DNA from 3 places in the Weizmannia sp. FSL W8-0676 genome. Region 1 is predicted to be linked to each of the others. Evidence: riboswitches for the same ligand, from Rfam matches in the RefSeq annotation. Region 1 holds a riboswitch; each other region holds the start of a gene.
What was found. Region 1 has a riboswitch for thiamine pyrophosphate ahead of NST20_RS07275 (ABC transporter permease). Riboswitches for the same ligand answer to the same signal wherever they lie in the genome.
Positions count from the first base shown of each region.

Region 1 (3,279 bases):
TCCTTTTCCAGCAGCAGCTGTTCATGATTAACAAAACCGCCGACGATCGCATCAGTTTTACGGGCTGTCAGAGCAGGGATTAAATCATAGCCAACATCCACTGTTTTCACCTTGTCCGGATCGCCCCCGTCTGCTTTGACCATTGTCCGCACGGCTGCTTCTTCCAGCGGAATGGAAGAATAGCCGACCGTTTTGCCCGCCAGGTCTTTCGGTGAGCGGATGCCGCTTGAAGCTGGCACCATCACACGGTTCAGCGTATGGCGGACGACGGTGCCAAAAGATTGGACCGGAATATTCTCATCGCGCGCGATTAACACTTGGGGTTGATAACTTAATGCAATATCAATTCGATTCGCAGCCGCAAGTTTTAACGGGTCATTTGTGTCAGAAGGCATTTTGATGCTGACATCAAGACCCTGCGCTTTAAAATAGCCTTTTTCCTTGGCTACATAAAGAAAAGAATGAACCGCATTTGGATACCAATCCAGCATAATCGTTACTTTTTGCGCATGTTTCGTTGCTTGCTGCGAATGATTGCTGCAGGCACCTAGCATACACGCCAGTACAGCGACCATTACCCATCGTTTCTTCATTGAAAATCCCCCTAAATTTTTGTTCTGTTTTTCAATAAGCTTTTTTCCATCCCATAAATAAGCAAAAATAATCCCATGCCGAGTGCAGCCAAAAGAAAAACGGCCGAAAAAACAGCGCCCGACTGCAAATACCCAGACATTCGCTTGCTAAAAAAGCCAAGCCCCGCAGTTGCGCCAAGCCACTCTCCGATCGCTGCCCCGCTGACACAATATACAACCGATAATTTCAAGCCGGATAAAAATTGGGGAAGGGCCATCGGGACAGAAAGTTTTCGGAAAATATCCCAACGGCTGGCGCCCATTGTCCGAAACAAATTCAGATAGGCGGGATCGACGGTTTTTAATCCGTCAAAAGTGCTGATTACAATCGGAAAGATAGCCGTTAACACAATAATCGCTACCTTGCTCCAAACTGAATAGCCGAACCACATCATAAAAACAGGTGATACGGCGACAAGCGGGATCGTTTGCGAAATAACAAGAAACGGATAAAAGATTTTTTCAGCCGTTTTGGAGACATACATGATGACACCGATCATCACTCCACCCGCAACAGATAAAAGAAAACCGATGCCGACTTCCTCCACTGTCGCAGGCAAATGCACATTTATTAGTTGCCTGTGATTTTCTATGAAAGATGCATAGATTTGGGTAGGGGACGGCAAAATGAAAGACGGGATCACCCCTTTCTGTATGACCCACTGCCAGCCGGCTATCAAGACCAGCATCGTAACGCAAAAAAGTCCGTAATCCCCCAGCCATTTTCGCCACTTCATTTAGGAAACCTCCTTTCATCCGAACTTCCAATATGTACAAGCTGCAAACCGTTCCAAAGCCCGTTCAACCATTTGAATTTTTTCCTGCTATAGCAATCTTCCACCTACTTTTTGTTTTTATTTCTTCCTGCCCGTCGTCATTGACGAGGTTTTTCCGGTTACCGCCCTAAAAGCAGCTATTTTCCCTCCCTTCCAACAGAAAAAAGCCAGGCCTGTAAAAGACCTGACTTTAATAAGCAAGAAAATTTCCCAAAATCCCTACTTTCCTACGCCGGCATGATCCGGATCAGGTCCAAAGGGTTGAAAAACCAAATGTTTTTCTCTCAGCCCGCCAATCCGGGCACCCCTAGTAGTCTGAAATATTCACTTTCTTCCATTATAGGCTTTCTATTTGCCTGTGTAAAGTGGTGCAGGCTTTTTTCTATGGTGATTGGTTCAATTATCGGCTCCCAGTCAGGGCTCCTGTTTTTCCAAAAATCCCGAAAAAAACTGCAAAAATTTTCAATCATGATGATACTCACGATATATAAGCTCATTTAACGCTTCATTCCGTCATCGTAAACTGAATAGACAGCCATTCAGATATTTATACGACAGCGGCTGCGGTTGCAAGTGCTGACGGAAACAACCACATCGCCCCCTCTTCTCGTGCTTGTATGCTCACAAAAAAACCAATTTTATGAAAAAGACGAAAATAGTCTGTTAAATGACACGAATGTCGCTTATAATTATAAAAACGACACATGTGTCATTTAAGGAGGAGCATAATGAAGCATTCGCTTTTTAAAAATCATTCCTTTCTATTCTTAATCAGTGCGCAAACCGTTTCAAATCTTGGCGACTGGCTGCATCTTGTTGCATTGTTTGCATTAGTGGCATTTAAGTGGCACGCCGACCCGATTGCAATGGCAGGCATTACATTATGCATGGTGCTGCCGTCAATTTTATTTGGATCCCCTGCCGGCTGGCTGGCAGACCGGTTTAACCGTAAAGTGCTGATGAGCTTCTCGGATTTCGCCCGCTGCGGTTGTGTGCTCGGGATTGCTTTTTCCGTTTCGCTTTGGCAAGTTTATATCTTTCTATTTTTTTGGGCTTTTTCTCAGCCGTCTTCACCCCTGCAGAAAGCGGCCTGCTTCGCCAAGTTGTTGGTGAAAACCAAATACAGGCGGCAATCGGCACAAGCGAGATGATCAATAACAGTGCCAAAATCATCGGGCCGGTAGCAGGCGGCGCATTGATCAGCCTGACCGGAATCAAAGGCGCTTTTTATCTTGATGCCATTTCTTTCTTCCTCTCCGCCCTCCTGCTGTTTGGAATCAAGGCGCCAACATTACAGAGCCCGGTAAAAAGTGATCTAGAACATCGGGAAAAGGTCTCGCTAACTGAAGGATTTCGCTTTCTCTCCGGTTTTCCCGTGTTAAAAATAGGTCTGATCGTTTTTTGTACCATGATACTGGCCTTGCAAATTTCTGATTCCCAGGCCATGATATTAATAAGGGCTTGCTGAACGAATCCGATTATGGCTTGTATCTGATTTGTCAGCAAGCTCTACCTCAATATCATAGGAGAATGCATCTGCGAAAATGCTTTATTCTGTCCTCTCTGTATGTTGAATCAGCTTTAGAGTGCAAAGTTTTTCCTGCATTTTTTATAAAACCCTTGCATTTAAAGTTCGGCCAAAGCTGTCAGTATCCTTACCAAGTCTAGGACTTTTGCTTATTCAGCAAGCCCTAATAAGGGATATCAAGAACGCAACGGTCCATTTTGCGAGCTGGTGTATTGCGGCAAGCGGTTTTGGCATGCTTACTGCTTCCGTGCTGTTTACGAAAATAAAGTTAGGGGAGAAATTAATCACTTTAAAAATCAGCCCCGCCATACTTGGTTTGGGTTGTATCATGGTAAGTACGGGT
Region 1 covers NZ_CP151954.1:1,499,993-1,503,271, reverse strand. Annotated here, with positions in the region: gene NST20_RS07280 (ABC transporter substrate-binding protein) at 1-593, opposite strand, end outside; gene NST20_RS07275 (ABC transporter permease) at 605-1,369, opposite strand; TPP riboswitch at 1,616-1,727, opposite strand; gene NST20_RS07270 (MFS transporter) at 2,137-2,559, shown strand; gene NST20_RS07265 (MFS transporter) at 2,457-2,876, shown strand; gene NST20_RS07260 (hypothetical protein) at 3,169-3,279, shown strand, end outside.

Region 2 (3,279 bases), 880 kb from region 1:
TCAGTTTTTTCCCGTTCCGCTCTGCCTGGATGCCGTCCCAGCCGTAATAAATCCATTCAAAATCCGCTTCACGTCCGATTGATTTGAAAAAATCCGTCTGGCCGAGCACGATATTTTTTACTTTGCTGTAGTCGGCGCCGTATTTTTCCATGACCGTTTTGATGACGGCTTCTTCAGACGGCGAACCCCAGCCGCCGTAACGTTTACCTTCAAAATCTTTCGGAGAAGTGATGTTGTCTTTTTTCAAAGAAGCAAAGCCGGAAGTATTGTGCTGGATGATCGCGGCAATGGATACAATCGGGATTCCTTCCGTCCTTGCCGTGGTGACATTTTCCTGATAGCTGATCCCGAAATCCGCTTTCCCGGAGGCCACCATCTGTTCAGCCGTGATATTGTCTCCCGGCTGGATAATTTTCACATCTAGGCCCTGCTTTTGAAAATAATGTTTTGTTTTAGCCACATACAGGCCGGTATGATTGGTGTTCGGAAACCAGTCCAGCACAACCGTCACCTTTTGCAACGCTTTTTTGCTGCTGTCCTTCTGCCCGCTGCCGGCACATCCGGCAGCAAGCAGCAACACGGCCGCCTGCAACATGATTAAAATTTTCTTCATTGATGATCTTCCTTTCGATATACCCATGGTGCGGATAGCCTTTGCAAACATTCAACAGCGCCGTATAAAAGAAATGTGAGCCCAATGATGACAGCGGAGATGGCAAACAAGCGGGCAGTCATAAAAGATTTTGTCGCCCTTGTCAGCATGACGCCGAGCCCTTCGCTTGCGCCGAGCCACTCACCGATAATGGCACCCATCACACTATATGTAACGGCAATTTTTAAACCGGAAAAAAAGTAAGGGAGCACAGCCGGAAATTTGACTTTCCTGTAAACTTGCCATTTTGATGCATGCATGGTCTTTAACAGTTTCACCAAGTCATCATCCACCGTTTGAAACCCTTCCAGGATGCTCAATGCCAGCGGGAAAAAGCAGATTAAAATGACCACAATAACTTTTGACTGGAGCCCGAATCCGAACCAGACGATGAAAAGCGGCGCAATCGCCACAATCGGAATTGTTTGCGAAACGACCAGTAGCGGCCGGACCAGCATCCGGAAAACGGGAACCATATCCATAAAAACGGCAATCGCTGCGCCAATCATAATGGAAAAGGCAAGCCCGATCAATACTTCTTTTGCAGTTTGCCAAATATTGGGCCAAACCATCCATTGTAGATTTTTCAATTCCTGCCATACTTCCGTCGGTTTTGGCAGCATCCATTCACTGATATGAAAGCCGGCCGTTGCCCCTTGCCAGACGAAGAGCAAAAAAATGAGCCAGGCAGCCGTGAGCGCCGTGTTAACGAACCGGCTGCGGCGCTTGTTCGCGATATTTTGCAATTTTTTCATCCATTGTCACCCCGGTGCTTGGCCTGTAATGGATTTTGATCGATGTGATGACATCAATCGCACCGGCTTGGACGCAAGCATCCTGCGCTTTTTTGATGATCCCAAGCAGTTCGTCAAGATCGCCTTCCATCGTCGTTTCCATTGCCCCGACTTCATAACGTACGCCGGCGTTTTGAACAACTTCGATCGCGCGGTCTACGACACCGTATAAGTCATCACTTTTAATATGCGGAACAACTGAAAAAGAAACCGTTACTTGATTCGATTTTTCCATCAAATTTTCCTCCTTTTTTTCAAATAAAAAAGCTTTCATTGCATGCGCAAGAAAGCCTGTCCATCCAAAACATGCCGAAACATGCTTCAATATGAGACTCCCTACGCTGGCATTATCCAGATCAGGTGAAGGGTCGATGCAAAACGGCATCCTCTCAGCCAAAACCGGCTCCCCTGCTTTTTTTCTTGTAATTTTATTGTAACATGAAAACCATCCTTTTTGGCAAACACTTTTCAATCCTTCAATTCCTTAGAACGTCCGGGCCTGCACAAAGCCCCTCATTTATGCTTTAAAGGCAGGGATTCCCCTGCATGCCAACCCAAAGTTCCGACTGTTCAAGCGCATATGCGACATCCAGCAGCCAATGTTCATTTCCTTTCGGCGCCACCAGCTGTATTCCGAAAGGAAGCCCGGCCGCCGTTATATGGACCGGCAGGCTGATCGCCGGCTGCCCGGTTAAATTAGCGAGCTGCGTAAACGGGGAAAACGTTAAGCTCGGCTCAAACATTTCATAGACAAGCGCCTGCTGCTTTTCTTTCGGGAGCCCGGTGACGCCAAACAATCGATCCCGCTCTTTCCCTGTCTGGGTAAGTTCCCCGATTTTCGGTGCCGGAAACGCGGTTGAAGGCGTGAGATACAGGTCATAAGTCTCATGGAAAGCAGCCATTTGTGCTGCGGCTTTATCCCACTCCGCAAGGCTCTTTGCGTATTCCGCCGCCGTGACATTTTTCCCGGCAGCATACAAGACCCACGAAACCGGCTCCATATCTTTTTCCGTAAGCGGGCGTCCAAGTGCGCTTTCCAAATCCGAAAGTTCCGCAACCATTTCCCCGCAGTTCATTAAATAATAGTTTTCCATCAGCCGCCTGCCGTCAACGCCATTTTCGGCTTCTTCCACAAGATGGCCCTCCTGCTCCAGCCATTTTGCTGTTTGATAGACAGCCTGTTTTGCGTCGCGGCTGACAGGCGTCCCGACTGGCGATGCAACCGAAAATGCGATCCGGTATTTTTTCGTTCCGCTCTGTTTTAGTTCCTGTACATATCCCGGAAAAAGCGGCGTTTGAAAAGCAGCAGCGGGTTCCACAGTTTGCAGCACATCGAGGAGCGCTGCACTGTCTCTGACTGTTTTTGCCAGCACGAAGTCAATAGCCGCCCCTTGCCATTGCCGTCCGCGGCCCGGACCGACCGGTGTCCTTCCCCTTGTCGGCTTTAATCCTGTTAAACTTGTAAAAGAAGCAGGGATGCGGATCGATCCGCCGCCGTCGCTTGCACCGGCAACCGGTACCATCCCGGAAGCCACCGCAGCCGCGGAACCGCCACTTGAGCCGCCGGGTGAAAAATGGGGATTCCACGGATTTCGCGCCGGACCGTAAAGTTCAGGTTCCGTAATATTTTTTAATCCAAATTCCGGCACGTTTGTCTGCCCGAGGATGATAAATCCTGCTTCCCTCAATTTTGCCGTAAAAAAAGCATCTTCTCTGGCGCGGTTTTGCTGCAGCAGTTTTGATCCGGATGTGAGCAGCTCGCCCTTTACCGCCTGGGAAATGTCTTTGAGCAAAACCGGCACGCCAGCAAATGGCTGCTCATCTGTACGGAGC
Region 2 covers NZ_CP151954.1:624,528-627,806, reverse strand. Annotated here, with positions in the region: gene NST20_RS02975 (ABC transporter substrate-binding protein) at 1-613, opposite strand, end outside; gene NST20_RS02970 (ABC transporter permease) at 610-1,407, opposite strand; gene NST20_RS02965 (MTH1187 family thiamine-binding protein) at 1,358-1,681, opposite strand; TPP riboswitch at 1,763-1,866, opposite strand; gene NST20_RS02960 (amidase) at 1,971-3,279, opposite strand, start outside.
Region 2: it holds a riboswitch for thiamine pyrophosphate, as region 1 does, so the genes downstream of both, NST20_RS02965 (MTH1187 family thiamine-binding protein) here and NST20_RS07275 (ABC transporter permease) in region 1, are expected to answer to the same signal.

Region 3 (3,279 bases), 800 kb from region 1:
ATAACCAAACAGTATTTGTTTGTGTACATGATGGATAAAAATAAAACGCGGGGCATATGTATGAAATGGGTTGAAGTTCATGCGCATTTTCCGGACGTGGTGTCTGAATGGAAATGCCAGCCATTGATGACATTGAAAACGGTAATGAAGGTTGGAAAGTCTAGTAAAAGCGCGTGCAGAAAATCAAAATCGCGAATGATGTATTTTTCAGGCTGGGGTGCAAAGAAGCGTATCAGATTTCAAATGGATAGCCATGTACCTCTAGTATCTGTTGAAATGAAATACAAAGACCAGGGACCTACCATCAGGATGAAACCAGGTCTCCCAACAGCGGAAGACGGCTGTTGGGAGACCTTTATTTTTATGCGCGTGTGAAGAGGGGCCCTTCTGCCGTGGCGTTCGTTGCCTGTACTTTTTTGCCCTTATGGATTTGTAAGCAAATCTTCCAAAGCTTGCCGGAGCGTCGGGAACATGAATTCAAATCCTGCCTGCATGAGGACTTCCGGGCGTACATGCTGGCCTTCAAGCACAAGGCTGCTTTTTTGCCCGAGTGCCAGTTTCAAGGCAAAAGAAGGTACGGGAAGCCAATGCGGCCGGTGTAAAACAGCACCAATGGTTTTGCCAAATGCCTTCATCGTTATAGGCGAAGGGGCAGTGACATTGACCGGGCCGCGGATGTTCTCATTTTTAATAGCAAATAAGATCGATCTTACTACGTCTGTTATATGCACCCACGAGACCCATTGATTGCCGGAACCGACTGTGCCGCCAGCAAACCATTTATACGGCAATACCATAAGGGGCAGTGCTCCGTTTTCCTTTCCAAGCACAACGCCGAATCTCAATAAGACAGTACGGATGGCATGTTTTTCTGCTTGCTTCGCATTGGCTTCCCAACCCGATACCGTCCTGCCAAGAAAATCATTTGCCCTTTGCAATGATTTTTCAGTATACACAGCATTGCGTGATGGCGGATAGATGCCGATTGCACTTGCATTGACCAGCACTGCCGGTTTGCGCGGCATGGCAGACAGGATGCGCAACATTTCATCTGTTGCGCACATCCGGCTTTCATAAATTTGTTTTTGGTGTTTGGCACTCCATCTTCCATCGTTTATGGACACGCCGGCCAAGTTGATGAATACATCCGCATTCCCTATTTCATTTTCGGGAGAAGCATCTTCCACCAGCCATTTTACATACTGCACACGATTTGCCGGCTGCTTGTCTTTCCTTGTTAAAATGACCACTTCATGCCCTTCGCGAAGAAGCATATCCGTTAATTTCCGCCCGATAAATCCGGTCCCACCAGCGATCACAATCCTCATTTTTGCCCTCCGTTCTGCAAATTTCACCACGGTTTGCAACTTAAGTCAGGAATAAATGGGCACGAATGATGAAAAATCAAGGTTTCCAACTCATTCGTCCTTGTTTATGGGAAAAAGCCTTCTGTGATGTTCCCGGAGCAGTCCCGATATTAAAAAGTTAATGGAAGACGACATTTTAATCAAGATTAGGATGATAAATCTCCTGTTGCACAAAATTCGGGACTATGATATGGTAAAATTAATGAAAATGAATATTCGCAATCGTCTACTAGGGGCGCCGGATTGGCTGAGAAGTACCCTTAGAACCTGATCTAGTTCGTACTAGCGTAGGGAAGTAGGTAATGAAATTACACCTGATGATTTGTAATTGATACACCCGCTTTCCGATGGAGGGCGGGTTTTTTATTTTGAAGCTGCTTAGGGCAAAGGGAGAAACCAGCCTGCAAACCGCAATCGGTTTCCCGGTAAACAAGGAGGAATCATTGTTGAAACGATCTTTTACAGAAAGGCTATATCAAAATGTCCAGCCGATTTGGGAGAAAAACCATAACCATCCTTTTGTCGTGGGACTGGGGAACGGAACTTTAGAAAGAGATAAATTTATCTATTATTTAAAGCAGGATTACGTATATTTAGTTGAGTACGCAAAACTGTTTGCCATGGGTGTTGTGAAAGCGGGTAACCTGGACATGATGACGAGATTTGCTGCGGTTCTCCATGAATCGTTGCATTTTGAGATGGAACTGCACCGCCAATACGCTGCCGAGTTTGGCATTACACGCACGGATTTAGAAGCAACTCAACCAACGCCGGCCAATCTTGCTTACACAAGTTATATGCTGCAAGTGGCCGCCAATGGAAGCTTGGCTGAACTTGTTGCCTGCTTGTTGCCGTGTGCCTGGGATTATTGGGAAATTGGGAAACTGCTGAAATTAAATCATCGAGACACATTGGAGACCAATCCTTACAAGAAATGGATCGAAACCTATTCTTCAGAAACGTTCGGCTCCGGAACGCAGTGGTTAATTGACTTAATGGACCAACTGGCAAGCGGAAAATCAGAAACGGAACTGGCAGTCTTAGAACACCATTTCCAAATAGCCTCAAAGTATGAGTATTTATTTTGGGATATGAACGATAAAAAACAAGACTGGCCGGTCTGATTTTCATTCGCAACTAAAAAGGAGGGAGGGTTGGTTCTAATGAGAAAAACACAAAAAATAACAGCAACTGCAGTTATTGCGGCTATCACAACTGTATCCAGCAGCTTGATTTATATCCCGGTAGGTTTTGCAAAAATTTTTCCGGTATAGCATTTTGCCAACATACTCTCGGCTGTTCTGCTCGGCCCCGGTTATGCGGTTGCGCAAGCTTTTATATCCTCGCTTTTACGTAACTTGCTTGGGACAGGGAGTATTTTTGCCTTTCCGGGAAGCATGATCGGCGCGTTTTTGGCAGCTTATCTGTACGCGAAGACGAATAAGCTCATTTTTGCCTTTGTTGGGGAGGTCATGGGGACAGGCATTCTCGGTGCCTTGGCATGTTATCCCATTGCTGTTTTCTTACTCGGCCAAGCGTCAACGCTTTTCGGATTTATCCCTGCCTTCTTTTTAAGCTCTTTTGCAGGGGCCATTTTTGGCTATGTTTTGATAAAAGTTTTACAAAAAAATAAAGGGTGGGACAGAATGATCAATCATACCGTAAGCAACCGTAAGCTTTGAGCGAAGCACCACGGAGGATTGAAGGCATTTGCCACGGTACATACAGGTTGCAAGCAGCCGGTCAAAATCCATGCCAGCAAAATCAGGCTCTTGAAAACAGAGCCTGATGCTGTTGGCATTATGACGCACTCCGGCATAGTCCCATTCATTGCATGCCATTTTGCTATAATCCCAGATTACGAAAGTAAAATAGTAATTTAAAATAAAAAAGTGCCCCATCCTTTGGTATA
Region 3 covers NZ_CP151954.1:703,960-707,238, forward strand. Annotated here, with positions in the region: gene NST20_RS03330 (hypothetical protein) at 61-375, shown strand; gene NST20_RS03335 (TIGR01777 family oxidoreductase) at 423-1,328, opposite strand; TPP riboswitch at 1,589-1,678, shown strand; gene tenA (thiaminase II) at 1,715-2,491, shown strand; partial or broken gene thiW (energy coupling factor transporter S component ThiW) at 2,531-3,049, shown strand.
Region 3: it holds a riboswitch for thiamine pyrophosphate, as region 1 does, so the genes downstream of both, tenA (thiaminase II) here and NST20_RS07275 (ABC transporter permease) in region 1, are expected to answer to the same signal.